4 regions of the Fundidesulfovibrio sp. YSD1 genome follow, and region 1 is predicted to be linked to each of the others. Evidence: predicted binding sites of a transcription regulator. Region 1 holds the regulator's gene; each other region holds the start of a gene.
The links. Region 1 encodes sigma-54, which starts transcription at its own class of promoters, with help from an activator protein. Its sites were predicted from a motif close to CTGGCACGGNNNNTGCTT; they were not measured.
Positions count from the first base shown of each region.

Region 2: the regulator sigma-54 is predicted to act here: its motif matches at 5,512-5,529, upstream of ispD (2-C-methyl-D-erythritol 4-phosphate cytidylyltransferase).
Region 3: the regulator sigma-54 is predicted to act here: its motif matches at 2,017-2,034, upstream of flgF (flagellar basal-body rod protein FlgF).
Region 4: the regulator sigma-54 is predicted to act here: its motif matches at 2,756-2,773, upstream of nifH (nitrogenase iron protein).

Region 1 is NZ_AP043666.1:147,416-155,133, reverse strand. It holds gene ACZ5V4_RS00815 (PTS sugar transporter subunit IIC) at 1-188, opposite strand, end outside; gene ACZ5V4_RS00810 (PTS sugar transporter subunit IIB) at 368-823, opposite strand; gene ACZ5V4_RS00805 (PTS sugar transporter subunit IIA) at 828-1,265, opposite strand; gene rapZ (RNase adapter RapZ) at 1,276-2,163, opposite strand; gene ACZ5V4_RS00795 (PTS sugar transporter subunit IIA) at 2,278-2,730, opposite strand; gene hpf (ribosome hibernation-promoting factor, HPF/YfiA family) at 2,730-3,266, opposite strand; gene rpoN (RNA polymerase factor sigma-54) at 3,308-4,747, opposite strand; gene ACZ5V4_RS00780 (KdsC family phosphatase) at 4,941-5,501, opposite strand; gene ACZ5V4_RS00775 (CTP synthase) at 5,498-7,135, opposite strand; gene ACZ5V4_RS00770 (phosphoribosylformylglycinamidine synthase subunit PurQ) at 7,279-7,718, shown strand, end outside.
Region 2 is NZ_AP043666.1:428,741-436,458, forward strand. It holds gene ACZ5V4_RS02135 (Rossmann fold nucleotide-binding protein) at 1-1,917, opposite strand, end outside; gene ACZ5V4_RS02140 (NAD(P)/FAD-dependent oxidoreductase) at 2,136-3,050, shown strand; tRNA gene ACZ5V4_RS02145 (tRNA-Ile) at 3,141-3,216, shown strand; gene ACZ5V4_RS02150 (Nif3-like dinuclear metal center hexameric protein) at 3,347-4,378, shown strand; gene ACZ5V4_RS02155 (zinc ribbon domain-containing protein) at 4,473-5,231, shown strand; RNA gene rnpB (RNase P RNA component class A) at 5,265-5,631, shown strand; gene ispD (2-C-methyl-D-erythritol 4-phosphate cytidylyltransferase) at 5,700-6,923, shown strand; gene cysS (cysteine--tRNA ligase) at 7,025-7,718, shown strand, end outside.
Region 3 is NZ_AP043666.1:3,364,755-3,372,472, forward strand. It holds gene nusA (transcription termination factor NusA) at 1-445, opposite strand, end outside; gene ACZ5V4_RS15650 (ribosome maturation factor RimP) at 468-971, opposite strand; tRNA gene ACZ5V4_RS15655 (tRNA-Gly) at 1,110-1,185, opposite strand; gene ACZ5V4_RS15660 (hypothetical protein) at 1,273-1,725, opposite strand; gene ACZ5V4_RS15665 (DUF4160 domain-containing protein) at 1,722-1,874, opposite strand; gene flgF (flagellar basal-body rod protein FlgF) at 2,062-2,847, shown strand; gene flgG (flagellar basal-body rod protein FlgG) at 2,872-3,657, shown strand; gene flgA (flagellar basal body P-ring formation chaperone FlgA) at 3,672-4,676, shown strand; gene ACZ5V4_RS15685 (flagellar basal body L-ring protein FlgH) at 4,702-5,463, shown strand; gene ACZ5V4_RS15690 (flagellar basal body P-ring protein FlgI) at 5,572-6,684, shown strand; gene ACZ5V4_RS15695 (peptidoglycan DD-metalloendopeptidase family protein) at 6,685-7,718, shown strand, end outside.
Region 4 is NZ_AP043666.1:1,664,143-1,671,860, reverse strand. It holds gene nifD (nitrogenase molybdenum-iron protein alpha chain) at 1-1,085, opposite strand, end outside; gene ACZ5V4_RS07845 (P-II family nitrogen regulator) at 1,110-1,484, opposite strand; gene ACZ5V4_RS07840 (P-II family nitrogen regulator) at 1,481-1,843, opposite strand; gene nifH (nitrogenase iron protein) at 1,883-2,707, opposite strand; gene ACZ5V4_RS07830 (sulfite exporter TauE/SafE family protein) at 3,125-3,922, shown strand; gene ACZ5V4_RS07825 (putative bifunctional diguanylate cyclase/phosphodiesterase) at 3,960-5,702, shown strand; gene ACZ5V4_RS07820 (LeuA family protein) at 5,699-6,805, shown strand; gene pta (phosphate acetyltransferase) at 7,385-7,718, shown strand, end outside.

The DNA.
Region 1 (7,718 bases):
TGCATCACCGTGAGCGTGGCCAGGGCCGAGGCGATGGCGTTGGGCGGTATGATGGTCCCGGCCGGGAAGAGGTCCAGCCAGTAGAGCTCGAAGAAGAGGCAGACTCCCAGGCTCGTGGCCCAGTCGCCGCTGAAGAGCCCCCAGAAGAAGCCCACGGTCAGCGGGCGGTCAAGCAGGGGAAGGTTGATTATGAAGCGGAAGCAGGAAAACAGGGCAAAAAAAAAGCGCTGGCGAGGATGAAGAGGACGGCGTTCGCTTGCAGTTCCATGGATCGTTCCCGGGAAGCGTTTAGGCGAGGATGCACCAAAACGGGTGAATTGAAAAGCCCGCTGCCTCTCTCATGCCGCCCTCCCCGTTCTCCGGGCGCTCAGGAGATTTCCACCGGGTCGCTGGGGATGCAGCGGTAGTCCAGGTGCACTCCCTTGCCCTGCAAAAACGACAGGCAGCTCTCGTCCTCCTTGCTCAGGGCGACGTGCTGGCAGACCTGCTTCTTGCCCGGGCCGTAGTGCAGGTTGCCCAGGTTGAGCGTGCCGAAGCCCAGGCCCGCGTCGAAGGCCCGGCGCGCGTCCAGGCAGGAGGAGAAGAGCACGAGCACGTCCTTGTCCGTGAGCTTGCGCCCGACGAGGTAGGCGCCTATGGCGTCCACCTTCACGAAGGAGATGTCCACGCCCAGGGGGATGGCGATGGACATGATCTGCTGGCGCAGCTCGTCCGCGGCCAGCTCGTCGTTGGCCACCACGATGTTGCGCGCGTCGGTGAAGGGCAGCCAGGATTCGATGATCTGTCCGTGCACCAGCCTGTTGTCGATGCGCACCCAGAACACCGGCCTACTCCCCGGACACTTTCTTTCGCAGTATCTCTCCCGCCACCACGATGCCCTGCACGCCCGCGCTCTTGGCGTCGGCGGCCAGCTGCTCCAGGGGCTTGGTCCTGGTGGAGAGGATCTTGATGAGCATGGGCAGGTTCACGCCGGTGACCACCTCGATGCGGTGCTGGCCGAAAAGCGACAGGGCCAGGTTGGTGGGGGTCCCGCCGAACATGTCGGTGAGGATCATGGCCCCGCCGCCCTGGTCCACGGCCTTGATGGCGGCCTCGAGCTCCTTGACGGTCTGCGCCGTGTCCACGCCCACGTCCACGGCCACGGTCCTGGCGTTCAGCTGGGGGCCGATGATCATCTCGGCCGCCTTCAGGAGCTTCTCGGCGTAGTCGGTGTGGGTCACGATGACCACGCCCACGGGGGCGTCGGTCGGAGTAATCTTGCTCATCGTTGAAATATCAGCCTTTTTCTATATGGCGGTGTTCCAGCGACACCGTGTAACCCGCCTTGCGCAAGGTGTCAAAAACCGCCTCGGCCGTGGCCACGGAGCGGTGCCGCCCGCCCGTGCAGCCCAGGGACACGGTCAGGCGGTAGCGGCCCTCGCGCGCGTAGCGGGGCACCAGGTCCAGGAGGAACTCCTTGAGCCTGGGCAGGAAGGTCCTGCCCTCCTCCGAGCCCAGCACGTACTCCACCACTGCCTGGTCCTGCCCGGAGAGCGGCTTGAGCTCCGGGTCGAAGTACGGGTTGGGCAAAAAGCGCAGGTCCATGACCAGGTCGGATTCCGTGGGGATGCCGTACTTGAACCCGAAGCTCATGATGTGGATCTTCATGGCCGGGCCCTGGCCTTCCAGGAACTTCCACTTGTCCTGGAGCTGGCGGCGCAGGTCGTGGATGGAGAAGCCCGTGGTGTCCATGACCAGGTCGGCGGCCTCGCGCAGCGGGGCCATGCGCCTGCGCTCCTCCTCCACGGCCTCGCCCAGGCCGTAGCCCTCGGACTCGAAGGGGTGGGGCCTGCGCGTGGTGGCGTAGCGGCGCATGATCTCCTGGGTGGACGCCTCCACGAACACGATCTGCGGCGAGTCGCCCGCGGCCCTGAGATCGGCGATGGCCGGCTCCCAGCCCGTGACGAAATCGGCCTCGCGCAGGTCCATGCCCAGGGCCAGGCCCCGGTAGCGGTTGGCCCCCTGGCCCTTGAAGAGGCTCACGAGCTTGGGCATCAGGCTGGCGGGCAGCCCGTCCACGCAGAAATAGCCCAGGTCCTCGAAGACGTTGAGCGCCGTGGACTTGCCCGATCCGGACAAGCCCGAAATCACGACGACCGGCAGGTCGGCACCAGCACCCGGCATAGCCCAGCTCCTTGTGAAAAGTCCCCGCACGCTTTCGCGGGCGGGGACTTCCTAGCACGACATCGGTCCGGTTGCATGACGGAAGCGGCCGCGCCTTCCCGAGGCTTCACGCCATCAGGAATGGCTGGCCAGTACCCGCCAGAGGCCGTCCTGGTCCTGGGCTTCGAGGAAGGACTCCCTGAAGCCTTCGTCCGAGAGCAGCCTCGATATCTGCGCGAGGATGCGCAGGTGCATGCCCGCCACGTGTTCCGGGGCGAGCACCAGGAAGAATATCCTGCACCGCTTGTGGTCCAGGGCCTCGAAATCCACCCCGGACTTGCTGCGGCCGACCACGATGACGATCTCCCCCAGGGAGTCCATCTTTCCGTGCGGGATGGCCACGCCGTCGCCGATGCCCGTGGTGCCCAGGTTCTCCCTGTCGAGCAGGACCCTCAAGGCTTTTTTCGGGTCCACGTCCGCGAAGGCTTTCGCCACGGGCGCCACCAGTTCGGCCAGGACCTCGGGCTTGTCCGAGGCCTTGAGGTCGTCCAGCACGAAATCCCTGCGCAGGAACTCTCCCAGCCGCATCAGAGGGATACTCCAGGGTCGATCAGGCCGTAGTCGGCGTTCTTGCGCTTGTAGATCACGTTGATGCGCTCGCTCTCGGAGTTGAAGAACACCAGGAACTCGAACTTCATGGCGTCGAGCTGCAGGGCGGCCTCTTCCACGCTCATGGGCTTCGGGTTGTACTTGTCGGACTCCTCGATGGAGCTGACCTTGCCCTCGGCCATGCTGACCACGCCCATGGTCACGGAGGCGGAGGCGGCCTTGCGGCGGTCCTTCATCTTCTCGCGCATCTTGCGCATCTGGGCTTCGAGCTTGTCCGTGATCATGTCGATGGTGGAGTACATGTCGTCGGAGCGCTCATGGGCGGAGATGTGCATGGCGTCGGCGTCGATGACCACGTCCGCGATCTGGCGGGTCTTCTCCACGGAGAGGGTGACCACGACCTCGGCGTTCTCGGCGTTGGGCATATATTTGTTGAGCTTGTCGAAACGCTTGCCAGCGTATTCGCGCAGACCGGGAGACGGCTCGAAATTCTTGAAATGGAAAGCGATGTTCATGATATCCTCCGGAAATGGCCGCTTTGGACGATGCGGCGTTTTTACAGGACTTCCTTGCGCTTGGACGAGGACTCGATGCCCATGGCCATGCGGTACTTGGCCACGGTGCGCCGGGCTATGTTCACCTGAAGCTTCTGCTTGAGGATGTCCGCGATCTGCTCGTCGCTGACGGGCTTTTTCGGGTCCTCCGCGGCGATGAGCTGCTTGATGAGCGCCTTCACCGACTCGGAGCCCACGCTCGACCCGTCGTCGAGCTCCAGGGCCGAGTTGAAGAAGAACTTCAGCTCGAAGATGCCATGGGGGGTGGCCACGTACTTGCTGGTGGTGATGCGGCTGACGGTGGATTCGTGCATGCCGATGTCGTCGGCCACGTCCTTGAGGATCAGCGGCTTCAACTTGGTCACGCCTTCCTCGAAGAAATCGCGCTGAAACTTGACTATCGATTCCAGCACCTTGAACAGCGTGCGCTGGCGCTGGTAGAGGCTCTTCATCAGCCACTGGGCCGAGCGCATCTTGTCCTGGAGGTAGTCCTTGTCCTTGCCCGTGCCGATGCGGGACATGTCCTCCATGTAGTACGGGGAGAGCTGGAGCTTGGGCAGGCCGTCCTCGTTGAGCACGATGACGAAATCCTCGCCGTACTTGTACACGTAGGCGTCCGGGCTCACGTAGACGGGATCGGATCCGCTGAAGTGCGAGCCGGGCATGGGGTCGAGGGACTGGATGATCTCAAGGTATTCCTTGATGTCCTCCAGCGTGATCCTGAACTTCTTGGCCAGCTGCTTGTAGCGCTTCTTCTCCAGGTCCTCCAGGTGGTCGCGGACGATCTCCAGGAGCACCGGGTCCTTGTAGCGGTAGACCTCCAGCTGCACCAGCAGGCACTCCTGCGGGGTGCGGGCGGCCACGCCCACGGGGTCGAAGCGCTGGAGCGTGTAGAGAACCTTCTCCACCATGGCGGGCTCCACGGCGCAGTCGGCCGCGATGTCCTCCACGGACTCGCCCAGGTAGCCCTGGGCGTTCAGGTTGCCCACGATGCCCTCGGCCACGCGGCGCTCTTCGGGCGTGAAGGGCGAAAGATTGATCTGCCAGGCGAGGTGGCCCTCCAGGGAGGGCTTGGAGGAAAGCCTGGCCTCGAAGGACATGCCCTCCTCCGGGGCCTCGTACTCGCGCACGGTGGCCTGGCGGGAGGTGGAGGCGAAGTCGCCGATGTAGTCGTCCCACTCGGCGGTCTTGAGCAGCTCGCGCTGCATGGCCCCCTCTTCCTGGGTGGCGTCCGGCGCGTGGGAGTCTTCCGCGATGGTGGGCTCGGGCCGGTCGTCGTCCTGGTAGGTCTCCTCCAGAAGGGGATTCTCGAGCATCTCCTTCTGGACGGTCTCCACCAGCTCCAGCCTTGAGAGCTGCAACAGCTTGATGGCCTGCTGCAACTGCGGAGTCATCACCAGTTGCTGCGAAAGCTTGAGTTGCTGTCTGAGCTCAAGAGCCATGCGCGCTCGGTACCTCTCGGTCGGGTTCAGGGGCTAGCAAGAAAAATGCCGGAAACACCTAATCGGCAACGGCGGTTATGCACTAAAAGAGGGAACGTGGCAAGACTTGACGCGGTTTCTCCGCAAGGCCCAAGGGTGCGCCGGGCGGTTTTGCAGGTCGCAAGGGGAGCAAGGCGGCGTTTTCGGGGCCGTTTCAGCACGACCAGCGGTCCCAGATGCCCGAAAGCAGGCCCTGGGCCAGGAGCAGGAACCTCGCGGCCTCCCGCACCGCCCCGTGCCCCCCGGGCCTGCGCGACACCCACTGGGCCAGGCGCAGCACCTCGGGCTGGGCGTCGGAGGGGGCCATGGGCAGGCCCGCGCGGGCCATCACGGACGCGTCCAGCCAGTCGTCGCCCATGTAGGCGGCCTGCTGGGCCTCCAATCCCTTCGATTCCAGAATGCCCTCGAACACGGGCAGCTTCTTCAGGTGCCCGCCGTGGAACTCGCGGATGCCGAGTTCGCGCATGCGGTGCTCGGCCTGGACGTTGCCCAGCCCCGAGATGACCGCCACCTCGATCCCGGCCTGCATGAGGAGCTTGAGCCCCATGCCGTCCTGGACGCCGAAGCGCTTGAAGCCGACGCCGTGCTGCGAGGCCCCGTCGTGCCAGACGCCGTTGTCCGTGAGCACCCCGTCCACGTCCAGGACGAGGAGCTTCACGGACCTGGCCAGGCCCAGGGCCCGGCGGTTGACGCCGGGCCTGACGGGCCGCCTCACTTGCCCTCGCGGGCGGCCTTGGAGGCCCTGATGAACTCGCGGAACAGCGGGTGCGGCTTCATGGGGTTGGACTTGAACTCCGGATGGAACTGGCAGCCCAAAAACCACGGATGCCCGGGCAGCTCGACAACCTCCACCAGGGACTCGTCCGGCGAGAGCCCGGAGAAGACCATGCCCTTCTCCTCCATGCGCGCGAAGTAGGCCTTGTTGAACTCGTAGCGGTGGCGGTGGCGCTCCTCGATGTTGGCGGCCTGGTAGGCCTCCATGGCCGCGGTGCCGGGCTTGACCACGCAGGGGTAGGCGCCCAGGCGCATGGTGCCGCCCATTTCGGAGTCCACGTCGCGCTTCTCCACCTTCTTGGTGCGGAAGTCGTACCATTCGCGCATCAGGTAGATGATCGGGTCGGGGCTCAGGCGGTTGAACTCCTCGGAGTTGGCCTCGGGCAGGCCGAGCACGTTGCGCGCGAACTCGATGCAGGCCAGCTGCATGCCCAGGCAGATGCCGAAGAAGGGAACCTTGTTCTCGCGGGCATACCGGATGGCCGCGATCTTGCCCTCCACGCCGCGCGAGCCGAAGCCGCCGGGCACGAGGATGCCGTCCATGCCCGCCAGGCGCTCGGCCACGTTGGCCGGGGTGACCTCCTCGGAGTTCACGTAGACCAGGTCGACCTTCACGTCGTTGGCCACGCCGCCGTGCACCAGGGCCTCGTGCAGGCTCTTGTAGGCCTCCTTGAGGTCCACGTACTTGCCCACGATGCCGATGGTCACCTCGCCCTTGGGGTGGGCGAGCTTCCTGCACAGGTTCTGCCAGGGGTCGAGCTCCGCGTTCTTGGCGGGCAGGCGCAGGAGGATGGCGATCTTCTGGTCCACGCCCTCGGCGTAGAGCTTGAGGGGCACCTCGTAGATGCTTTTCACGTCCACGGAGGTGAACACGGCGTCCGGGTCCACGTTGCAGAAGAGCGCGATCTTGCTCTTGAGCGACTGGTCCAGGTCGATCTCGGAGCGGCAGAGGATGATGTCGGGCTGGATGCCGATGGAGCGAAGCTCCTTGACGCTGTGCTGGGTGGGCTTGGTCTTCAGCTCCCCAGCCACGCGGATGTAGGGGATCAGCGTCAGGTGGATGTAGAGCACGTTCTCCTTGCCCAGGTCCGTGCGCAGCTGGCGGATGGCCTCCAGGAAGGGCTGGCCCTCGATGTCGCCCACGGTGCCGCCGATCTCGATCAGGGCCACGTCCTCGTCCTTGGCCACGCCCAGAATGGCGCGCTTGATCTCGTCGGTGATGTGCGGGATCACCTGCACGGTGCCGCCCAGGTAGTCGCCCCGGCGCTCCTTCTGGATCACGTTGAAGTAGATGCGCCCCGAGGTGATGTTGTTGGCCTGGGACATGGCCACGCCCAGGTAGCGCTCGTAGTGGCCCAGGTCCAGGTCGGTCTCGGCCCCGTCGTTGGTGACGTAGACCTCGCCGTGCTGGAAGGGGTTCATGGTGCCCGGGTCCACGTTGATGTAGGGGTCGAGCTTCATGATGGTGCAGCGAAGCCCGCGCGCCTGCAGAAGCGCGCCGATGGAGGCCGCGGCCAGGCCCTTGCCCAGGGAGGAAAGCACGCCGCCGGTGACGAATATGAACTTGGTCTTCATAGGGATAGAGACTCCTTGGATGCTCTGGAAGAAACATGGAAAACCCCCGCCCGGTTGACGCCTTGCGCGGGGGCACGTAATGTCGCTCGGATACGTCTAAGCGACCGGCCCGGATTTTTCAAGAAACCCCTGGAGCATTGTTCATGGCCCAAGTGAGAACCCTGGTCATCACCGGATACGGCACCAACTGCGAGGCGGAGTCCGCCCACGCGGCCAAACTCGCCGGTTCCGACCAGACGGACATCGTCTTTTTCTCCGACATCATCGCCGGACGGGTGCGCCTGCCCGGCTACAATTTTCTCATCTTCCCCGGCGGATTCCTCGACGGCGACGACCTTGGCGCGGGACAGGCCGGGGCCATCCGCTGGAAATACGCCAAGCCCGTCTCGGGCGACCCGCTGCTCGACCAGCTGCGCGCCTTCTTCGAGGACGGCGGGCTGATCCTTGGCATCTGCAACGGCTTCCAGCTGCTGGTGAAGCTCGGCCTCCTGCCCGCGCTGGACAACAAATATTTCGAGCGCCAGGTGACGCTCTCCAACAACGACTCCGGCCGCTTCGAGGACCGCTGGGTCACCGTGCGCGT
Region 2 (7,718 bases), 280 kb from region 1:
GATCTTCATGAACGTGAGCGCCATGTTGATCTCGTAGCAGGTGCCGTAGCCGCCGATGTTGAACACCTTGAACAGCGAGCGGCGGTCCAGGATGTCCTGGCGCGTGTTCAGGGCGATGTTCACGAACTGCACCACGGCCTCGGGGGAGAAGTTGGTCTCCTGGCCGATCCTCTCGCCGTCGATGCCCACGCCGATGCGGCAGATGCCGTGGCGCGCGGCCGCGTCGTCCACGGCCTTCATCACGCCGGGGCCGCTGCCGTGGGCCACGGCCAGGGACTCGCCCAGGCGGGGGTCCGAGGCCAGGGCCGCGAAGAAGGTCTCCAACTGGGGCAAGAGCAGCGGCTTTATTTCATCCACGGCCGAGCCGAAGAAGGCCACGGTGGTGTGCACCTTGGCGATGCGCTCCTTGCCCTCGGCGCTGACCCAGAACCCGCCCCTGAACTCGCGCACGTGACAGCGCTCCTCGTCGCCGAAGATCATGTAGAAGCGCATGCCCTCGCGCCACAGCCGCGCCAGTTCCTCGTAGGAGGACTGGTCCAAATAGTATTCGGGCTTCATGCCGTTGCCGCCCGCGCGCATGTTGATGCTCTTTATCACCACCACGCCCACGCCGTTGCGCTTGAGCACGCGCAGGGCGTCCACCGGGGGCAGCGAGTCGGAGGCGAACACCTTGGAGAGGCTCTGCTCCCCGCCCACGTACTTGAGGTCCTGCAAGAAGCCCCTGAAGCGCTTGGGGATCTCCTCGCCCGCCAGCACCGACTCGGGCACGTTGCCGCGCGCGCACTCGTAGACGAGCCGCCACTGGAACTCCGGTATCCAGCGGCCGTCCTCCTGCTCCCAGGGGATGTTCACGATGCGCCCGGGCATGAGGATGCGCCCGTACATGCCGCCCCGGCCCGGGGCCGGCGATATTTCGTCGAAGAGCGCGTTGCAGGCGCTGGGGTTGAAGATGTCGGTGATCTCCGCGAAGTCCACGCCCCTGGCCAGGATGGCCGTGGCCTTGCCGGGCTTGAGCACCCGGGAGGAGATTGAGGCCACCAGTTCGTCGGCCGGGTAGAGCTTGATGCGGATGCGCAGCCCCCGGCAGTCCACGGGGTCGTCGCCCTTGTTGTAGATCTCGGCCTGGCGCAGCGTGCCGATGCCCGTGGTGCGCACGCCGTCCAGGAGCCTGGAGGCCAGGTGGAACACCGCCGGGTTGGAGAGCTGGCGCGAGATGAAGGCCATGTAGGGCCCAAGCGAGATGCGCACCGCGCTGACCATGAACTCCTTGGGCGCGATGACCTCGGGCAGCCCCGAGGGCGCGGGCTGCTGGAACATGGACAGGCCGTGCTTGCCGCGCACGATCATCTCGTTGAAGTTGTTGGGGATGGAGATGAGCCTCTGGGAGATGATGTAGCGCACGTTCTCCAGCGGAATCTCCACCACGCCGTCCGGGCCGATCTCGTAGTGCTCGGGCAGCAGGAGCTCCTCGCGCTCGAGCGCCGCCATCACCTCGGAGCGGCCCAGGTGCTGCCCCATGGGCACGAAGAGCCGCCCGATGTCCACGGGCGAGCGTTTGGCCAGGGCCTGGAGGTTGGAGAGCGATTCGGCAAGGTGCTTGTTCAGCGCCGTGACCACCACGGGCAGCTCGATGCACTTGCCCGCGTCGGAGATCACGGGCTCGCCCTCGCCCAGGTGTATGTCGATGCCTATGCGCGAGTGGCCGCTGCGGCCGCTGATGTCGAGGAAGTCCTCCAGGGGGCGCCCGGACTGCCTGGCCCTGTCGGCCATGTCTCGCACCAGCCCGCGCAGGGCGTCGGAAACCTGGCTGAAGCGCATGGTCCCGAACAGCTGGGGGGCCGCGAGTTCCTGGTTGAAATGGATGACGCTGGCTTCCACCAGCTGCCCGTCTCCGGTAACGAAAGGAGCCTGTTTCATTTGGGGCACGAAATCCTTCTAGTTTCTAATCTCAACTCTGCCAGGATGTTACGATGAAACGCACGCGGTGGCAACAACCCTCGGAAATCCCGTAATTCCGGACAGCCTCCAAAAGCGTGTCCCGCGCGTAACCCGGCATAGCCCTTCCTTTTTTCCGGCAAAGGCTTATACTGGGAGACAGTTTTTGCAACTTACGGACCGGCCCAGGAGCTTCAGTCATGGAAAAGACCCAGTGCGTCATCGTCGGCGCGGGCCCGGCAGGGCTCTCCGCCGCCATCTACACCGCCCGCGCGGGCATGGACACGGTCGTCATCGGCTGCGAGCCCAAGATCGCGGGCGACTACGAGATAGACAACTACTTCGGCTTCGAGGAGACCATCACCGGCCGTGAGCTCATGGAGCGCGGCCTCAGGCAGGCCGAGCGTTTCGGGGTGAAGGTCAGGCGCGAGAAGGTGCTCTCCGTGCACCACGGGGACGAGGGCGGCTTCACGGTGAAGACGGACGCGGGCGAGTACTCGGCCTGCGCCGTGATCCTGGCCACGGGCGTGAGCCGCAACAAGCCGAAAATCCCGGGGCTCGCGGACTACGAGGGCAAGGGCGTGTCCTACTGCGTGTCCTGCGACGGTTACTTCTTCAGGGGCAAGCCCGTGGTGGTGGCGGGCGAAGGCATCTTCGCGGCCAACCAGGCCCTGGAGCTGCTGAACTACACACCGGACGTGCGCGTCTGCACCCTGGGCAAGGAGCCCGCCATCCCGCCGGAGTTCATGGCCAGGCTGGAGGCAGCCTCCATCGAGGTGGTGCGCGAGAACGTCACGGCGCTTTCCGGCAACCCGGGGCTCGAATCCCTGACGCTCGCAAGCGGCAGGACCATGCCTGCCCACGGGCTGTTCATCGCCCTGGGCGAGGCCTCCTCCACGGACTTCGCCTACACCCTGGGCGTTTCGCGCAAGGGCAACTTCCTCGAGGTGGACCCGGAGATGAAGACCAACGTCGAGGGCGTGTTCGCGGCCGGGGACTGCACGGGCGGGTTCCTCCAGATCGCCGTGGCCGTGGGCGAGGGGGCGCTGGCGGGCAAGTCCGCCATCACCTGGCTCAAGGAGCAATGCCCGGCCAGGGCGGCCAAGGGTTCCTGAAACATGCCGTTTTTTTCCGGCGTTCGAAACGAAACAGGTTGACATGACCACACTGGGAAGCTATGAGTCCTGATTCAGACATGAGCATGGGGGCCTATAGCTCAGTTGGCAGAGCTTCCGGCTCATAACCGGGTGGTCCCAGGTTCGAATCCTGGTGGGCCCACCACGCTTCTCAAGGAAGATTCGTTGACAAGAAACGACGCGTTGCAGCTTCTTTTTTCCAGCAAAACGCCAAACGCACGTGAAAAGGCGCTTTCCCAGGGGTCTACCCGGAAAGCGCCTTCTTTTTTGGAATAATGAAAATCTCAGAACTTTTTTCCGTCATCGAAGATATCGCGCCTCCGCGCATGGCCGCCTCCTGGGACCGCTGCGGCGTCCAGGTGGCCTCCGCCGCCACCGAGGCCTCCAAGCTGGCCGTGGCCCTGGACCCCACCCCGGAGACCCTCGCCAGGGCGCTCCAGTGGGGCGCGCAGGCCGTGCTCACCCACCATCCCCTGGGCAAGACCCCGCGCCTGCCCGACAGGCTGGACACGCACCACGAGGCGCTCAGGCTGCTGCTTGGCCACGGGGCCTGGCTCTTCGCCGCGCACACCTCGCTCGATTGCGCCCCGGGCGGCCCGGCCGCCTGGCTGGCCGACGAGCTGGGCCTGACCGGAAGGGCCATCCTCGACCCCCAGGGCGCGACCCCGCGCGTCATGGCCTTCTACAAGGAAGTGGCCACGGACGGCTTCGACGGCCTCGTGCTGCCGGACCACCTGGACGTGGACCGCATGCACTTCGACCGCGACGCCCTGCGCCACGCCCCGCAGGCCTTCACCTGCCCCGAGCCCCAGTGGCCCGAAATGCGCGAAATCCTGGCCCGCTGCCAGGACGTCTCGCCCATGACCGGGGCCGTGCGCCTGACCGAGCCCGCCGAGCCCCACGGCTTCGGGCTGGTGGGCAGGCTGCCCGAACCCATGGGCTTCGAGGCTTTCATGCAGGCCTTCTGGAAGGCCGTGCCCCGCTCCTTCGCCACGCTCGTGGGCAAGGCCCCGGAGACGGTGCGCACGGTGGCCTACTGCACCGGCTCGGGCGCGTCGCTGGCGGCCAAGGCCTTCGCCATGGGCGCGGACGTGTACATAACCGGCGACGTCACCCACCACGCGGCCCTGGACGTCATGGGCCTGGGCCTGACCATCGACGCCGGGCACCGCTCCCTGGAAGAAGAGATGACCCGGCGCGCGGCCCTGGCCATCGAGAAGCGTTGCGCCGGCCAGGGGCTGGAGGTGCGCTTCTTCGAGAGCCCCGACCCCATGCGGGCCGTGCTCAGGGACCAGGCGGCGCTCTAGTTTTCACGGCAAGACCATCGACCCATCCGGCTCCACGGCGAGGGCGCCTTAGGCGCGGGATCACCCGGAACCGGCGAACACATCGGAGACGGCAATGTACCAGAAGCAGATCGAACAGTTGGTGATGCTCCAGTTGATCGACGGGGAGATGCTCTCCCTGCGCTCGGAACTGGAGAACGCCCCGCAGGAGATCCAGAGCCTGGAAAAGAAATACCAGGACATGGAAACCTCCAGGAACGTCGTGCGCGAGAAGCTCGGCTACCTCACCGAACAGCTCAAGCGCCTGGAGAACGACATGGAGGAAGACCATGTCCGCCTGCGCAAGTCCAAGAGCAAGATGATGATGGTGGGCAACTCCAAGGAATACCACGCCATGGTGCGCGAGATGGATTCCCTGGAGAAGCTCAACCGCTCCCGCGACGAGGAGAAGGCCGCCTTCCAGGAGGAGTTCGAGCGCCAGACCACCGCCGACAAGGAAGTCTCCGAGCAGGTGGAGGCCGTGAGCTCCGAGCTGGAGGCCGCCCGCGCGGGCCTGGCCGAGCGCATGGAAGCCGCCCAGAAGCGCCTCGAGGAGCTTGGCGGGCGGCGCAAGGAGGCCTGCAAGGTCCTGCCTCCGCCGATCCTGTCGCGCTACGAGTTCATCCGCTCGCGCCTGGCCAACCCGGTCATCGTGTCCGTGGACCTGGGCGTGTGCTCGGGTTGCAACATCTCCATCCCGCCCCAGTACTACATCGAGCTCCAGAAAGGGCAGCAGATCCTCTCCTGCCCCAACTGCCAGCGCCTGATCTACTGGGTGAAGCACATCGTCACCGAGGAAGCCCCCGAGGCCGCCCCGGCCGAGGCCCAGGGCTAGCCTGGAGCCGCAACGCGCTTATTGTTTGACGGGGGAGCCGGACAGGCCGTCGCCGCGGGGAAACCCGGGGAGGAAAGTCCGGACTCCGCAGGGCAGGACGCTGGGTAACGCCCAGGGGGAGCGATCCCCGGAGAAGCGCCACAGAAAGCAGACCGCCAGCCGGGCACGTCCCGGCGGGTAAGGGTGAAACGGTGGGGTAAGAGCCCACCAGTTGCCGCGGCGACGCGGCAAGCTAGGCATGCCCCGTCCGGAGCAAGACCAAATAGGGAAGCGCCCGAGGCCGGCCCGGCCGATGCTTCCGGGTAGGTTGCTTGAGGCGGCGGGTGACCGCCGCCCTAGAGGAATGATGGCCGCCCCGGGCAACCGGGGAACAGAATCCGGCTTATGGCCGGCTCCCCCTCTCGTTTCGCGGGGCGCACCCCTCGGGCTGCGCCCCGCAACCGGTTTGAACGCACGGAGCCTGAACGCATGAACCTCTGGACCATCCTCCTGGCCGCCGGAAGCGGCTCGCGCATGGCCGCCGCGGGCGCGCCCCGCAAGAAGCAGTTCCTGGACGCGGGCGGCGAGCCCGTGTTCTGGAAATCCGCCAGGGCGTTTTCGCGCACGGCCGGGATAGCGGGCATGGTCTTCGTGCTGCCCCCGGACGAATTCGAGGCCGCCTCGGCCGAAATCGCCCGCCTGGACGCTTGCGCCCCCCTGGGCCTGGCCTGGAAGGCCGCGCCCGGAGGCGAGCGCAGGCAGGATTCGCTGGAGAACGCCCTGGCCGTGCTGCCGCGAGGGTGCACCCACGTGCTCGTGCACGACGCGGCGCGCTGCTTCGTCACCCCGGCCGTGGTGGCCCGCGTGGCCGACGCCCTCAAGGAAGGGGCCGAGGCAGTGGTCCCGGCCGTGCCCGTCAAGGACACCATCAAGGAAGTCCGGGACGGCGTGGTCACGGCCACCCCGGACAGAAGCAGGCTCATGGCCGTGCAGACCCCCCAGGGCGTCGCGCTCTCCGTGCTGCGCGAAGGCTTCGACAAGGCCCGGCGCGAGGGCCTCACCGTCACCGACGACGCGAGCCTGGCCGAGGCCCTGGGCCTCACCGTGCGCGTGGTCGAGGGATCGGAGGACAACGTGAAGATCACCACGCCCGAGGACCTGCGCCTGCTTTGCCGCCAAGGCGCCCCCGTGGCCCTGCCCCGCGTGGGCTTCGGCTACGACGTGCACCGCTACGAATCGCCCGCTACGCCCGATCCGGAGAACTCGCGGCCCATGGTGCTCGGCTGCACGCCCATCCCGGGGGCGCCGCGCGTGCTGGCCCACTCCGACGGCGACGTGCTCCTGCACGCCCTGGCCGACGCGTTGCTCGGCTGCCTGGGCCAGGGCGACATCGGCGCGCACTTCCCGGACAGCGACCCCAAATTCTCGGGCGTGGCCAGCTCCATCCTGGTCAGCGAGGTGCTGGCGAGATTCGCCCTGGCCGGGCTCACGCTCACGCACGTGGACCTGACCGTGGTGGCTCAGGTCCCGAGGATCGGACCCCACCGCGAGCACATCCGCCGCAACGTGGCCGGGCTTCTGGGCCTGCCCGAGGAGCGCGTGAACGTGAAGGCCACCACCGAGGAGAAGCTCGGCTTCACGGGCGAGAAGAAGGGAATCAAGGCCTACGCCACGGCCACGGCCGTGGAATTGGCCAGGGACTTTCCGGCCTGAGGCGGCGAGCCGAGGCCGGACAGGCCCGGGCAGGGGGATTCTTGACTTTTGCCCCCCGCTCTGCAACGGGTTTTCCCCCAACGAGACTTCAAGGACGAGCCATGCAGCTTTACAATACCCTCACGCGCTCCAAGGAAGCCTTCACCCCCCTCACCGAGGGCCGGGTCAACATGTACGTCTGCGGCATCACCGCCTACGACTACTGCCACATCGGCCACGCCCGCTCGGCCGTGGTCTTCGACGTCCTGGTGCGCTACCTGCGTTCCAAGGGCCTTGAGGTCCGCTTCGCGCGCAACTTCACCGACGTGGACGACAAGATCATAAGGCGCGCCAACGAGGAAGGCACGTCCTCCGAGGCCGTGTCCGAGAAATACATCGCCGCCTTCTACGAGGACATGGACAAGCTGGGCATCCTGCGCGCGGACCTGGAGCCCAAGGCCACCCAGTACATCGGGGAGATGATCAAGCTCGCGTCCCACCTCATCGACACCGGGCACGCCTACGCCACGCCGGACGGCGACGTGTACTTCCGCGTGCGCTCGTTTTCGCCCTACGGCAAGCTCTCCGGCCGCAACCTGGAGGAGCTCCAGGCCGGGGCGCGCGTGGCCCCGGGCGAGCAGAAGGAGGACCCGCTGGACTTCGCCCTCTGGAAGGGCGCCAAGCCCGGCGAGCCCACCTGGGACAGCCCCTGGGGCCCCGGCCGCCCGGGCTGGCACCTGGAGTGCTCGGCCATGAGCGAGGACCTCCTGGGCCTGCCCCTGGACATCCACGGCGGCGGCCAGGACCTGGTCTTCC
Region 3 (7,718 bases), 530 kb from region 1:
CGCCGCGGTCGCGGCGCTGCACGATGCCGGAGACGATCTCGCCCTTGCGGTCCTTGTATTCCTCGTAGATGATTTCCTGCTCCGCGTCGCGCATGCGCTGGATGATCACCTGCTTGGCGGACTGGGCCGCGATGCGTCCCAGGTCCTCCACCTTGAGCTTGAAGCCCAGCTCGTCGTCGATCTGGACGTTGGGGTCCACCTCGCGGGCCTCTTCGAGGGTGATCTCGGAGAGGGGGTCCTCCACCTCGTCCACCACGATCTTGAACTGGAAGACCTCGATCTCGCCGGCCTCGTCGTTGTAGCTGACTTCGATGTCCATGTGGTCGCCGAACTTGCGGGCGACCGAGGAGCGCACGGCCTCCTCGAGGGTGTCGATGAGCAGGTCGCGGTCGATGCCGCGGTCCTTGCTGATTTGATCGATGGCCTTGCGAAGCTCCATGCCCATAGGGGGTCCTCCGGTTGCCGACCTAGGCCTTTTCGGGCCCGGCGGCTTTGTCTGCCTTTGAATGGCCTGCGCCCCTGCCCTTGCCCCTGGCCTTGGCCTTGCTCTCCTCGGGAGTCTCGAAGGTGTGCACCAGGCGGGCCCGGGACACGTCGCTCCAGGGAATGTCGAAGGCCTTGCCCTCGCATTCGAGGGTCAGGTTCTCCCCGGACAGGGCGGCGAGCGTTCCCTTGAAGCGCTTGCGGCCGTCCATGGGCAGGGCTGTGGTCACGTCCAGCTCGCGGCCGGCGTAGGGCGCGAGCTGGGAAAATTCGAAGAAGCGCCGCTCGAGCCCGGGGGAGGAGACCTCCAGCTCGTAGGCGCCGTGGATCAGGTCCTCCACGTCCAGGGCGGCCCCCAGCTGGCGGCTGACGCGGGCGCAGTCCTCCACGTCCACCCCGTTTTCTCCGTCGATGAAGACACGCAGGGTGGGGCGTCCGGAGCCCCCGGCCATTTCGATGCCCCACAGGGAGAGGCCGAGGCTTTCCACGTAGGGAGCGGCCAATTCCTGAATTCGGGCGAGCACTTTTGTGAAATCTGAGTTCATAGCAAAAAAAAAGTGGACCGAACCGATTGGCCCACCCCTGTAATCGCCGGAGGGCGAACCCCGGCGTCATGAGGATTTTTTTGGAGCGGGCGACGAGACTCGAACTCGCGACACCAAGCTTGGGAAGCTCGTACTCTACCAACTGAGCTACGCCCGCTCGCAAAATGGGCATATTATGCGGATCGGGGTCGCTGTCAAGAGTTTTCGACCGTCGGCGAGGGGGAAGAGAGGAAAAAAGAGCGCTTCAGGCCGCGCGGATTTTGCCGCGCTCCATCTCCAAGGCGCGACAGGCGAGCATGACCATGCGCGGAATCATGCGCGAGCCGGTCTTGTAGTTGATGACCGTGCGCCTCGTCACGCCCAGTTCCTTGGCCGCCGAGGCCAGGGAGAGGCCCATGCGCTTCATCCAGGCCGCGAACTCCTCCGAGGGCCAGGCCAAGCCGAGTTGCTCCTGGCAAAGCCGCCAGAGGGTGTCCCCGCCGACCTCCAGGCCGAGCGGGGGCCATTCGACGGAGCCGCCGTATTCGCCCAGGCGCGCCGCGCCGAACACGTCCGGGTCGGCAAGCGCCGCCCACCTGCCCTCGGCGAAGGCGCCCACGTCCGCCTCGCGCAGCCCGTCGCGCCCGAAATCCAAACGCAGCCTGAGCCCCGGCAGGGCTTCGACGCTTTTGATCTTAGGGTACTTGTCGGGGGTCATTTATTGAGCTCTTCCCAGGTTTTGGCAACAGCTTCCCGGTTCTGGGAAGCCCACTGCCGGGCCAGGGCCAGCGCCTTGGCCGGGGCGTGCCCGGCCAGGACTTCGAGCGTTTCGAGGTCGACCGAGCAATCGAAGCCAGGGCCGTTCACAGGAAATGGACCTTGCCATGCTCCCAGCCGTACACCGCGAGGCGGATCTTGCCGAATCGCTTCAGGGTTCCCACACGACAAAACATCTAGTGAAATAAATTCACCACGTCAAGTCCATCCCCGCCATCCGGGCGCATTCCCGCTGGCACGCTTCCTGCTTTTCTCCGGGCCGAGGAGGTGCGCCGCCATGCAACAAAGTTCGATAAGCGCGCTGTTCGGGGCCTTGAGCAACGAAACGCGCCTCAACCTCATAGCCAATAATTTGGCGAACGCGAACACCGCCGGGTACAAGGCCGACAAGGTCTCCTTCCAGGACGTGTTCCAGCGGATGGCCACCGACTACTCCCCGGACGCCCGCAACGACCTGCAGCAGAAGCAGCTTCTGCCGAGGCCCATGGTCGTGGCCAAGCCGCGCCTGGCCGAGCAGACCGTGGACATGACCCAGGGCAGCGTGCACGCCACCGGCAACCCCTTCGACTTGGCCCTCACCGGCCCGGGTTTCTTCCGCGTCCAGACGCCCGAGGGGCAGTTCTTGACGCGAAACGGCCAGTTCTACCGCAACAACCAGGGCATGCTGGTCACCAACCAGGGCTATCCCGTGCTCGGCCAGTCCGGCACGGTGACCATCCCGGAGGGCCAGGTGGTCTCCATCATCGGCGACGGCCAGGTGCTCGTGGACGGCCAGCCCGTGGGGGCCGTGGACGTGGTGGACGTGGCCGACCCCAAGCTCCTCAAGAAGTACGGCCAGTCGCTCTTCACCGGCCCCAACGGCACCCAGCCGGTGACCAGGCCGGTGGAGGCGGGGAAAACCACCGTCAACCAGGGATACCTCGAGAAGCCCAACGTCGAAGTGGTCACGGAGATGGTGGGCATGATCGAGGCCCAGCGGTCCTTCGAGGCCTATTCCAAGATCATCACAAGCACCCAGGAAATGGACCGGGACGCCGTCAGCAAGGTCGGCGACACCCGGTAACCCGGCTCCAGGAGGATACGGCACATGATGCGCGCGCTTTACACGGCCACGACGGGCATGGTGGCCATGCAGCTCCAGATAGACACCATGTCCAACAACCTGGCCAACGTGAACACGCTGGGCTTCAAGAAGAGCCGGGCCGAGTTCGAGGACCTGATGTACCAGACCCTGGCCATCGCCGGAAGCCAGAACGAGGGCGGCTCGCGGCTGCCCACGGGGCTCCAGGTGGGCATGGGCGTCAGGCCCACGACGGTGCACAAGTTCTTCCAGCAGGGAGACTTCCAGAACACCGGCAACCAGCTGGACGTGGCCATCTCCGGCCAGGGCTTCCTGAGGCTCCAGGACCCGGCGGGCAACGACGTGTACACCCGCTCCGGGGCCTTCAAGCTGAACCAGGACGGCACCATGGTCAACGCCAACGGCTACACGCTCCAGCCGGCCATCACCATCCCGCAGCAGGCCGTGAACGTGGTCATCACCGAGCGCGGCGTGCTCACGGCGGTGGACAACCAGGGCAACACCCTGGCCACCTCCAACATCCCGCTCTACACGTTCATCAACCCGGCCGGGCTCACGGCCATGGGCAGAAACGTCTACACCGTGTCCGAGGCCTCGGGCGCGGCCCAGGAGCTCACCCCCGGCGACCAGAACGCGGGCACGCTGGTGCAGGGCTTCCTGGAGATGTCCAACGTCCAGATGGTGGACGAAATGGTCGGGCTGATCGTGGGCCAGAGGGCCTACGAGGCCAACTCCAAATCCATAACCACCGCCGACGCCATGCTCCAGACGGCGGTGAACATCAAGCGTTAGCCCAGGAGTCCCCCATGTCCCGTCAGGAACTTCCCGTGCGCCGCTTCGGCTACTTCCTGGCCGCCGTCTGCGCGGCGATGGCCTTTTTCGCCGCGGGGCCGTCCTTCGGGGCCCCGCCCCAGGACTGGCGCGTCAAGATCGCCCCGGCGGCCGCGATCTCGGGCGAGCGCGTGATGCTCGGCGAGATCGGCGAGCCCGTGGGCCAGATGGACCCCGAGACCTGGCGCATCCTGTCCTCCACGCCGCTTTGGCCCTTCCCGGGCCGCGAGGGGCAGATCACGCTTTCGCGCAAGAAGATACTCGACGACCTGGACCGCCTGTTCCCCCACTCCGAGGCCAACTTCGCCGTGCCCGAGCAGGTGGTGCTCAAGAAGGGCGGGGGCAAGCCCGTGGCCGTGAGCGAGGTGGACCGCATGATCGTCGACTATTTGACGACGAACATGACCGGCCTGGACGGCGAGATCGAGGTCAAGGAGATCACCCTGCCCAACCAGCTCTTCATCGACCCGGACCTTGAGCGCCTGAGCGTCGAGGGAGTGGGCGAGATGGCCCCGGGCCGGGTGAACCTGCGCCTGACGGTCTCGAGCCCGGACGGGCGCGCGCTCAGGCAGATCGCGGCCAACGCCTTCGTCAACGTCTGGAAGGTCATTCCCGTGGCGGCCAAGCCCCTGAACAGGCGCGCCGGGGCCATCGACCCCGGGGACGTGGCCTGGGAGCGGCGCAACCTGGCGCTTTCGCGCGGCGCGGCCTGGGACCCCAAGGACCCCGTGCCCATGCGCGTGAAGTCCTCGGTGAACCAGGGCACGCCGCTCACCTACGAGCTTCTCGAGCCCATGCCCGTGATCCAGAAGGGCGAGCAGGTCACCTGCCTGTGGCGGGGCAAGAGCATCCAGCTGGTCATGCCCGTGACCGCCGTCACTGACGGAGCCAAGGGCGCCACGATAACGGTACGCAACATGCAAAGCGGAAGGGAGCTTGCCGCGGTGGTCCAGGACGCGAAGACCGTCCTGGCCAGGTAAGCCCGGGCAAGCCAGGAGGCGCGACATGAAAACACGCAACATCACCCTGTGGGCGGCAATGGCCCTGGCGGCCGTGAGCACCGCCTGCGCCCCTCCGGCGCAGAAGCAGCCGAGCCCCATGACCACGCTCACCCCGCCCATGATCCAGGCGCCGACCCCGTCCAACAACCCGGGCTCGCTCTACTCGCAGGCGGCGCAGCCTCAATACCTTTACGAGGACAACCGGGCCAGGCGCATCGGCGACATCGTGATGGTCAACGTGGTGGAGAAGTCCAACGCCAAGAACAAGTCCAAGACCAAGTCCAACGGCTCCAACACCATGGACATGCAGGTGGACAACTACTTCAACAACCACACCATCGACCCCTACCCGGGCTCGCGCCAGCTCCAGGCCATCGGCATCGACCCGGGCGGGTTCACGGGCATGAAGGGCCGCGTGGGCACGGGCCAGCCCCTGGTGAAGACCAGCCGCGACAACCAGTTCGACTCCGACGGCGAAACCAGCCGCGAGTCCACCGTGACCTACACCATCGGCTGCCGCGTGGTGAACATCCTGCCCGGCGGCGTGATGCAGGTGGAGGGCGCGCGCCAGGTGCGCGTCAACGACGACACGCAGATCATGGTGGTGCGCGGCCTCCTGCGGCCCATGGACGTGGGCCCGGACAACACCGTGTCCTCCACGGCCCTGGCCGAGGCCCAGATCGACATGTTCGGCACGGGCGTGCTGGCCGACCGCCAGAAGCCCGGCTGGCTGTCCCGGGTTCTCGACAACATCTGGCCCTTCTAGGGCTTGTGAAAGGCATTCAACGCGGCTTTCCCGGTCCGCATGGGAAGGGCTTGGCAAGGCGCGGGCGTCCGCTCGGGGGAGGGGACGCGAATTTCAGGAGCGAAGACAATGTCTAGGCGAATGGTCACAGCGATTCTGTCGGCGGCCCTGGTCCTGGCCGCCCTCGTCCCGGGGGAGGGGCGGGCGGCCAGGATCAAGGACGTGGCCTCCTTCTCGGGAGTGCGCACCAACCAGCTGGTGGGCTACGGCCTCGTGGTGGGCCTGGGCGGCACGGGCGACAAGCGCGGCTCGGACTTCACCATCCAGTCCATCTGGAACATGCTCGACAAGATGGGCGTGCGCGTGGACAAGAAGACCCTGCGCCCGGCCAACGTGGCCGCGGTCATGGTCACGGCGCAGATGCCCGCCACGGCGCGTCCCGGCACCAAGCTGGACGTGACCGTGTCCTCGCTGGGCGACGCCACCAGCCTCTTGGGCGGGGTGCTCCTCATGACGCCCATGAAGGGCGTGGACGGCGAGATCTACGGCCTGGCCCAGGGGCCCGTGGCCGTGGGCGGCTTCCAGGCCTCGGGCGCGGCGGCCACGGCCACCAAGAACGTGACCACCGTTGCCACCATCCCGGGCGGGGCCAACGTGGAGCGCGCCGTGCCCTTCGACTTCAACGGCCAGCGCGACCTGACCATCAACCTGGGCTACCCGGACTTCACCACCTCCATGTCCATCGTGAAGGTGATCAACAAGGCCATGGGCGGCGGCTTCGCCCGGGCCACGGACGCCTCCACGGTCAAGCTGGACATCCCCGAGCAGCACAGGGGCAACATGGTGCCGCTCATGGCCACCATCGAGAACCTGGAGATCACCCCGGACAACAAGGCCCGCGTGGTGGTGGACGAGAAGACCGGCACCGTGGTGGTCGGCCTGAACGCCAAGCTCACGCGCTCCGCCGTGACCCACGGCAACCTCCAGATCGTGATCCAGGAATCCGCCGAGGTCTCCCAGCCGCTGCCCTTCGCGCCGGTGGGCGCCGAGACCGTGGCCGTGCCCCAGACCAACATCGGGGCCAACGAGGAGAACCGCCAGCTGCGCATGGTGGAGGGAGCGACCCTTCAGGAACTGGTGGAAGGCCTGAACGTCCTGCGGGCCACCCCCCGCGACCTCATAAGCATCCTCAAGACGCTCAAGTCCGCGGGCGCTCTGCACGCCGACCTGGAGGTCATCTAGATGGTCTCCGCCCCGGACACGGCCGCCCGCGCGGGGCTGGCCCGGGACGCTTCGAGCGCGTCCCGGACCCAGGCCCTGGCGGCGCAGGCTTCCCCGGGGCAGGGCGCGGTTCCCGCGCCCAAGGCCTTCGGCAAGATCCTCGATTCGCTCACGCCCGAGAAGGCCCAGGCCGCGGGCATGGACCAGGACGCGCTCAAGACGCTCTCCGCGCAGTCCATGAACAAGCGCCTGAGCCCCGGCCCCAGCGAGGAGAAGAAGCTCCAGGAGGCCTGCGAGGGCTTCGAGTCCGTGTTCATCGCCCAGCTCCTCAAGGAGATGCGCAAGACCGTGCCCAAGGACGGCCTGCTCACCAGCAAGTACGAGGAGCAGTACGTCTCCATGTTCGACGAGGAGCTCTCCAAGACCCTGGCCAAGCAGGGCGGCATGGGCCTGGCGGCCTTCATGCGCGACCAGCTGGCCGCCAGGACCAAGGCGGGCGCGGCCGCCCAGCCCAAGACCGAGGGAGGGGGCTTGCGCATGTCCGCCCAGGAGGGCCTGGCCCTGCCCGGACGCCAGGTCCAGCCCAAGGGGCTCAGGGACAGGGGGCTCAAGCCGCTGCCCGGTGCGGGCGCGCTCGGCGTGGGGCCGGAGACGGTGCTCGCGGCCGACGCCGTGAACCCCAAGGCCGCGCCGACGGCGCTGGCGCTGGCCGGGGCCATGTCGCCTCCGCCGGGGACGCGCCTGGACGGGCTGCCCTCGCAGCGCGCCGGGCTGCCCGGGGCCGCCTACGTGGCCGAGGGCGCTTCGGCCGAACCCGTATCCGGAGAGGTCACCTCGGAATTCGGCTGGCGCAAGGACCCCTTCACCGGGCGGCGCGCCTGGCACGCGGGCACGGACATCGCCGCGCCCGAGGGCACGCCGGTCAAGGCCGTGCGCGACGGCGTGGTGGCCTTCTCCGGCCGCCAGGGCGGCTACGGCAACCTGGTGGTGGTGGAGCACCAGGGCGGGGTGCGCACCTACTACGGGCACAACCGCCAGAACTCCGTGGCCGAGGG
Region 4 (7,718 bases), 1.5 Mb from region 1:
CCGCCCACGAAGAGCATGGCGGTCTTGCCGGCGGTGCGCGGCTTGATGTCGGCCAGGGCGGCCTCCACCTCGGGCATCTCCTCGGCGATGACCTCCTCCACGCGCTTGATGAGCTCCTCGTCGCCGAAGTGGTTGGCGATGCGGCGAAGCGACTTGGCCGTGGCGTTGGCGCCGATGAAGTTCACCTTGATCCAGGGGATGCCGTACTTGGTCTCCAGCATGTCCGCCACGTAGTTGATGGAGCGGTGGCACATGACGCAGGAGAGGTCGGCCAGCTGGGCGGCGGCGAAGTCGTTGTAGGTCGAGTTGCCGGAGAAGGTGGCGTTCAGGGTGATGCCGCACTTCTCCAGGATACGCTCGATCTCGAAGGCGTCGCCGCCGATGTTGTACTCGCCCAGCATGTTGATGGTGTACTTGCCCGAGCGCACCGGCGTGTCGGAGGTGCCCACCACCTCGGTGAAGATCTTGTTGTTGGCGATGTGGTGGCCCGCCGACTGGGACACTCCCTTGTAGCCCTCGCAGGAGAAGCCGAAGATGCTGATGCCGAGCTTGGCCTTCATCTCGCGGGCCACGGCGTGCACGTCGTCGCCGATGAGGCCCACGGGGCAGGTGGCGAAGATGGCGATGGCCTTGGGCTTGAAGATGTCGTAGGCCTCCTGGATGGCGATCTTGAGCTTCTTCTCGCCGCCGAAGATGATGTCCTCGTCCTGCATGTCCGTGGAGAACGCGTAGGGGATGAAGTTCTCGGCGCCCGGGGCCGAGGCGTCGGTCTGGTTGCGCCTGGTCAGCCAGGAGTAGAAGCCGCAGCCGATGGGTCCGTGCGTGATGTTGATGATGTCGCGCGTGGGACCCAGGATGACGCCCTTGCAGCCTGCGTAGGTGCATCCGCGCATGGTGATGATGCCGGGAACGGTGCGCACGTTGGAAAGGATCTCGCGGTCCTCCATGCCCTCCTGTTCCTTGATGTATATCTGCTGGGAGCGCTTGCGGCCGACCTTGGGCGGATACTTGGCCAGAAGCTCCTTCTTGGCCTCTTCCGGATCGACGTCCGGCATGGTCAAGGGATCTTTGATTGGGGCGTCCATGATGCTTTCCTCTCTACAAGCCGTTTATTCGATGGCGCAGGCGCCGGTTTCGCCGGTGCGGACCCTGACGGAGTCGCCGAGGGGCAGCACGAAGATCTTCCCGTCGCCGGGCTTGCCGGTCTTGTTGGCGGCGCTGATGGCCTCGACCACCGTGGCCACCTTCTCGTCGGGCACCACCACGGTGACCATGCGCTTGGCGAAGAGCTTACCCTTGCTTCCCAGGACCTCGGCGGCCTCCTGGTTGCCCGCGGCCGCCGCGGCGGCCACTTCCGCGTTGACCAGGCCCTTGCCCCGGCCCCAGGCCTCGTGGGCGAAGAAGGCGGCGATTCCGGCGTCGGTCAGGGCCTTCTTGGTCTGGTTCATCTTGTTCATGCGAACGACGGCGATGACTTCCTTCATGGCCTGGCCTCCCCGATGGAGGAGAGGTCGGTCTCCTTCACGCCGGAGCTGATGGTGTACATCTCCTCGACGGGGGAGACGAAGATCTTGCCGTCGCCGAAGTTGCCCTTGCCGCCGGTGCGCGCGGCGTCCACGATGGTCTTGACCACGAACTCCTTGTCCTTCTCGGACACGACGGTCATGATCTGGACCTTGGGGATCTCGTCGTAGGTCACTTCGCCGATTTTGATGCCGCGCTGCTTGCCGCGCCCGGCCACCGCGAGCTTGGTCGCGGCGGGGAAGCCCGCTTCCATGAGGGCGGCCATCACGTCGTCGGCCTTCTCGGGGCGGACGATGGAACGGATCATGATGAGGGACATGCGTGTATCTCCTGGATTCTCTTGTTGTTGCGCGAAGGCCTAGTTGGCGATGCCGTACTTCACGAGCAGGGCTTCCAGCTCGTCGATGGGCAGCGGCGTGGGGATGACGAACTTCTGGTTCTCCTGGATCTTGGAGGCCAGGGTCAGGTACTCGTTGGCCTGCGGGTGCTCGGGAGAGAAGTCGATGACGGTCTTGCGGTTGAGCTCGGCGCGCTGCACCTGGTTCTCGCGGGGCACGAAGTGGATCATCTGGGTGCCAAGGCGCTCGGCCAGGGCGTTGATCAGGTCCTCCTCGCGGTCGACCTTGCGGGAGTTGCAGATCAGTCCGCCCAGGCGCACGCCGCCGCCCTCGGCGAACTTGACGATGCCCTTGCAGATGTTGTTGGCCGCGTACATGGCCATCATCTCGCCGGACACGACGATGTAGATCTCCTGGGCCTTGCCTTCGCGGATGGGCATGGCGAAGCCGCCGCAGACCACGTCGCCCAGGACGTCGTAGAAGACGTAGTCCAGGTTCTTGTCGTCCTTGTAGGCGCCAAGCTGCTCGAGCAGGTTGATGGAGGTGATGATGCCGCGTCCGGCGCAGCCCACGCCGGGCTCGGGGCCGCCGGATTCGGTGCACATGGTGCCCTTGAAGCCGGGCTTCAGGATGTCCTCGAGTTCGACGTCCTCGCCTTCCTCGCGCAGGGTGTCGAGCACGGTCTTCTGCTGCAGGCCGCCCAGGAGCAGGCGGGTGGAGTCGGCCTTGGGGTCGCAGCCCACGACCATGACCTTCTTGCCCAGGGTGGCGAGTCCGGCCACGGTGTTCTGGGTGGTGGTGGACTTGCCGATGCCGCCCTTGCCGTAAATAGCGATCTTTCTCATTGTCATGCCTCCGAACGGGGATTGGGTTCGCGTTATGTACGGAGGTCAAGGCAAGGGGCGTGCCAGAATGAGCTAAATTTACCAAAAATGGCAAAAATCGTGATTTTGCGCGGACTGGCGGGGGGCGCCCGGGACGCCGGGGGCAGGTGTCCGGCTTCGTGACGACACAGATGCTACACGATTGGCTACAAAAATGTTTCCCTTTTTGTAAGCCCATTTGCCGCGCGAGTGCTGCATCCGTGAAGGCCCGCGCCGGGGCCTGTCGACAATCACGGGCAAAGGGGATACAGCGCGGCCTTCGGGCCGTAAGCCAACGCTCAGGCCCCTCGCGGACGCTCCAGGCGCCCGGCTCGGCCGGCCCCGCCTGACCTCAGGGGATGTCCTAATCCTAAAGAAAGCGGGAGAGAGCCTATCATGATGGTCCTGTATTTTCTCCTCTACGCGCTGGCGGGCGCGGCCGCCGGAATCCTGGCCGGGCTTCTGGGCGTGGGCGGCGGCATCGTCATCGTGCCGGTGCTGACTGTCCTCTTCGCGTGGCAGGGGCTGCCCCCGGAGTACATGATGCAGATGGCCCTGGGCACGTCCCTGGCCTCGATCATGTTCACCTCCGTCTCCAGCATGCGCGCCCACCACAAGCACGGGGCCGTGCGCTGGAACATCGTCTGGCTGATCACCCCGGGCATCGTGCTGGGCACCCTGGCCGGGTCCAAGCTGGCGGCCTGGCTCTCCTCGGGCTTCCTCAAGGGCTTCTTCGTCTGCTTCCTCTACTACGTGGCCCTGCAGATGTTCCTGAACTTCAAGCCCAAACCCACCCGCGAGATTCCGGGCATCGGGCCCATGACCGGCGTGGGCGGCTTCATCGGCGTCATCTCCGCTCTGGTGGGCATCGGCGGCGGCACGCTCACCGTGCCCTTCATGACTTTCTGCAACGTGCCCATGCACCAGGCCGTGGGCACGGGCGCGGCCATCGGCTTCCCCATTGCCGTGGCCGGGACCGTGGGCTACATCTTCGGTGGCATGGGCAAGGCCGGGCTGCCGGACATGACCCTGGGCTTCATCTACCTGCCCGCCATGGTCGGGCTGGTGATCTGCAGCATGCTCACCGCGCCCACCGGGGCCAAGATCGCGCACAAGCTTCCCGTGCCCATGCTCAAGAAGGTCTTCGCGGGCTTTCTGCTGATAATGGCCACGAGAATGCTTTTCCAGATTCTGTAATCCTGTTAGGCTTCGGGGAAGAAAGCTGGAGTTGTACATGAAGCCTTCTTCCCCGAATCTTCCCTCCGACTTCTCCTGCGAGTGCGCCCTGCGCCTGTTCGAGGCCCTCATGGACCTCTGCGGCGAGGGCGTGGCCGTGGTCTCCCCCCGCGGCGAGATAGAGCGCGTGAACAAGGCCTTCACGGCCATCACGGGCTACGAGCCCGCCGAGGCCCTGGGCGCCAACCCGCGCATCCTCAAGTCCGACCGCCACGATAGGGCCTTCTACGAGGCCATGTGGGCCTCGATACTCGAAACCGGCGGCTGGGAAGGCGAGATCTGGAACCGCCGCAAGTCCGGCGAGGCCTACCCGGAGCGGCTTCGCATCCGCGCCGTGCGCGACGCCTCCGGGGCCGTGGCGCGCTACGTCTCGGTCTTCAGGGACCTAAGCGACGTGGAGCGCCTGAAGCAGTCGATCCTGGACGACGCCTACCAGGACGCCCTGACCGGCCTGCCCAACCGCCACCTCTTCCAGGACCGCCTAGGCGTGGCCCTCAGGCGCGTGCGCCAGGAGGGCGGGATACTGGGCGTGGTCTGCCTGGACCTAGACCGCTTCAAGTCCGTCAACGACAGCCTGGGCCACGTGGCGGGCGACATCGCCCTCACCGAGGTGGCAGCGCGCCTGGCCAGGCTCCTGCGCCAGGGCGACACGCTCTCGCGCTTCGACGGCGACTCCTTCTTCATGATGCTCACCGGGTTGCGCGACCCCGAGGACGCGGCCCACGTGGCCGGGCGCGTGCTGGCCTGCCTCGCGGAGCCCTTGGAGATACAGGGCCGCGAGGTGCACATCGGCGCGAGCCTGGGCATCACCATCGCCCCTGCCGACGGCGGGGAGCCCGCCGACCTGATGCGCAACGCCGAGATGGCCATGTACCGCTCCAAGGAGGCCGGGCGAAACAACTTCAGCTTCTTCACCGAGGAGCTCGGCAGCCGCGTGCTCAAGGGCCTGCAGATGGAGAACGACCTGCGCAAGGCCTTGTCGCGCGGGGAGTTCCTGCTGCACTACCAGCCGCGCGTGGACGTGCTCTCGGGCAAGGTGGCGGGCATGGAGGCCCTGGTGCGCTGGGCGGGCGCGGACGGGCGTCTGGTGCCCCCGGCGGAGTTCATCCCCCTGGCCGAGGAGGCCGGGCTCATCTCGCGCCTGGGCTCCTGGGTGATCGAGGAGGCCTGCCGCCAGACCAGGCAGTGGGCCGACGAGGGCCTGGAGGGGCTCAGGGTCTCCGTGAACTTCTCCCCCAGGCAGTTCGAGCACCCGGGCCTGGCGGATCACGTGGCCGGGATCCTTACGCGCACGGGCCTGGCCCCGGAGTTCTTCGAGGTGGAAGTCACCGAGAGCGTGTTCATCAAGGGCTTCGAGCTGGCCCGCGAGGCCCTGCTCAAGCTCACGGCGCTCGGCGTGAGCGTGGCCCTGGACGACTTCGGCACGGGCTACTCCTCGCTGGCGTACCTGAAGCGCCTGCCCATCTCCACGCTCAAGATCGACAAGTCCTTCGTGGCGGGCCTGCCCCAGGACAAGGATGACGCGGCCATCGTCACCTCCATCGTGTCCATCGCCAACACCCTCTCGCTGGAGGTGGTGGCCGAGGGCGTTGAGACCGAGGCCCAGCTGGAGTTCCTGCGCTCGCTGGGCTGCTGCGGCGGCTTCCAGGGCTACCTCTTCTCGAGGCCCGTGCCCGCGCACGAGTTCGCCGCGCTGGTGGCGCGCGGCGGCGTGGCCAAGGCCAGGGCCTGCCGCCCGTGAGGATCATCGACTCCACCCTGCGCGAGGGCGAGCAGTGCTTCGGCGTGTACCTCTCCCCGGAGGCCAGGCGCGACGTGCTCGCGCGCCTGGTGCGCCTGGGCGTGGACGAGGCCGAGCTCGGCGTGGCCGGGCGCGACGCCTCCCTGGCCGCGCTGGTGGCGCACGCCCGGGAACTTGCCGGGGACGGGCCCACGCGCTTCTCGGTCTGGGCCGCCTGCCGCGAAGACACCATCCGCGCCGGGGCGGCCCTCGGCGCGCACTGGCTGCACATCGGCCTGCCCGCGTCCGGGGCGCACATGCGAAAGCGCCTCGGGCTCTCCCCGGACGAAACCCTCGACCACCTGCGCCGCCACGTGGAGCTGGCCCTCCGGGCCGGGGCCGGGCTGGTGTCGCTTGGCCTGGAGGACGCCTCGCGCGCGGACCCGGACTTCCTTCTGCGCGCGGCCCTGGCTGCCCAGTCCGCCGGGGCCTCGCGGGTGCGCCTGTCCGACACGGTGGGGCTGTGGAACCCTTCGGGAGTGGCCGGGCTCGTCTCGCGGCTGAAATCCGCCCTGGACATCGCCGTGGGCGTGCACTGCCACAACGATTTCGGCATGGCCACGGCCAACGCCCTCTCCGGGCTCATGGCCGGGGCCGACTACGCCGACGCCTCGGTGCTGGGGCTCGGCGAGCGCGCCGGGCTCTCGGCCCTGGAGGAGCTCGCGGCCTACCTGCATTTCCGCCTGGGCGCGCCCTACCGCGTGGAGGAGCTCCCCGGGCTGTGCCGCGCCGTGGCCTCCGCCGCCGGGATGGACATCCCGCCGCGCAAGCCCGTGGCCGGTTCCGGCCAGTTCGCCTGCGAGACGGGCCTGCACGTGCACGGCCTGGCCCGCGATCCCTCCCTGTTCGAGCCTTACGACCCGGCCAGCCTGGGCTTCACGCGCGTCACGGCCCTGGGCGGGAAGAGCGGGCGCGCCGCCGTGGCCGCAAAGCTCGCGCAGATGGGCCAGGACCCGGCCTCGCGCGACCTGGAGGCCCTCACCAGGAAGGTGAGGCAGCGCTCCGAGGCGCTGGGCAGGCCGCTCACCGACGAGGAGGCGGGGGAGCTGCTGGCTGGGGCGTGACCCGCCGTGATCCTCCCCGGAACGGCCGTCCCGCAATCCGGACTTGTCCGTTTTTCCGGACGGGGCGGCGGCCAGCCTCCCCTTGACCCGCCCCGGACGCCTTGCTAGCTAAAAGGCGTCTAACCGCTCGATTTGCCAGCCTGCCCGCGTTTTTCTTCCTCCCGGCATCTTTTTTTGCGCGCTCTGGCCTGGAAGCTGGTTTTGTCCGGAAAATCAGGCTATCTTATGCACACGAAGCAACTCATCTGCTTGGAATTGATGATGATCAACGTTTTTCGCTTTCTGGCACGGTCCTTGTTAGGGTCCTCGATCCAGCCTTGCCGGGGTTTTGCCCCGGCCGGGCGCGAACTTCCGTGTGAACGCTCATGACAACCCCCGCCATGCCGGAGGCCGCAAACCCCTCCGGAACACCATACCTATACCGACAAGACCCGGCAGGGGCCGCCTCCGCGCGCACCCGCCGGCAGCACGTTTCCCTGGCCGCCACCCGGCCGCATCCCAGGTTCACCCTCTCGTCCGGCGGCATCCTTCCCTTCCCGCCGGCGCGTTCCACCACCCCCTATTCTCCAGGAGACACGCATGGCTAAGAATCTCTACATCATCGCCACCGAAGCCCGCAGCGGCAAATCCGCCATCTGCCTCGGCGTGATGCAGCTTCTGCTCAAGGACTTCCAGCGCGTCGCCTTCTTCAGGCCGATCATCTCCGGTTCCGCCCAGGGCAAGAAGGACCACGACATCAACCTGATCCTCTCGCAGTTCTACCTGAACATGCGCTACGAGGACACCTTCGTCTACACCCTGGACCAGGCCCGGGACATGATCAACCAGGGCAAGCACACGGTGATGCTCGAGAACATCCTGGCCAAGTTCAAGGAACTGGAGTCGCGCTACGACTTCGTGCTCTGCGAGGGCA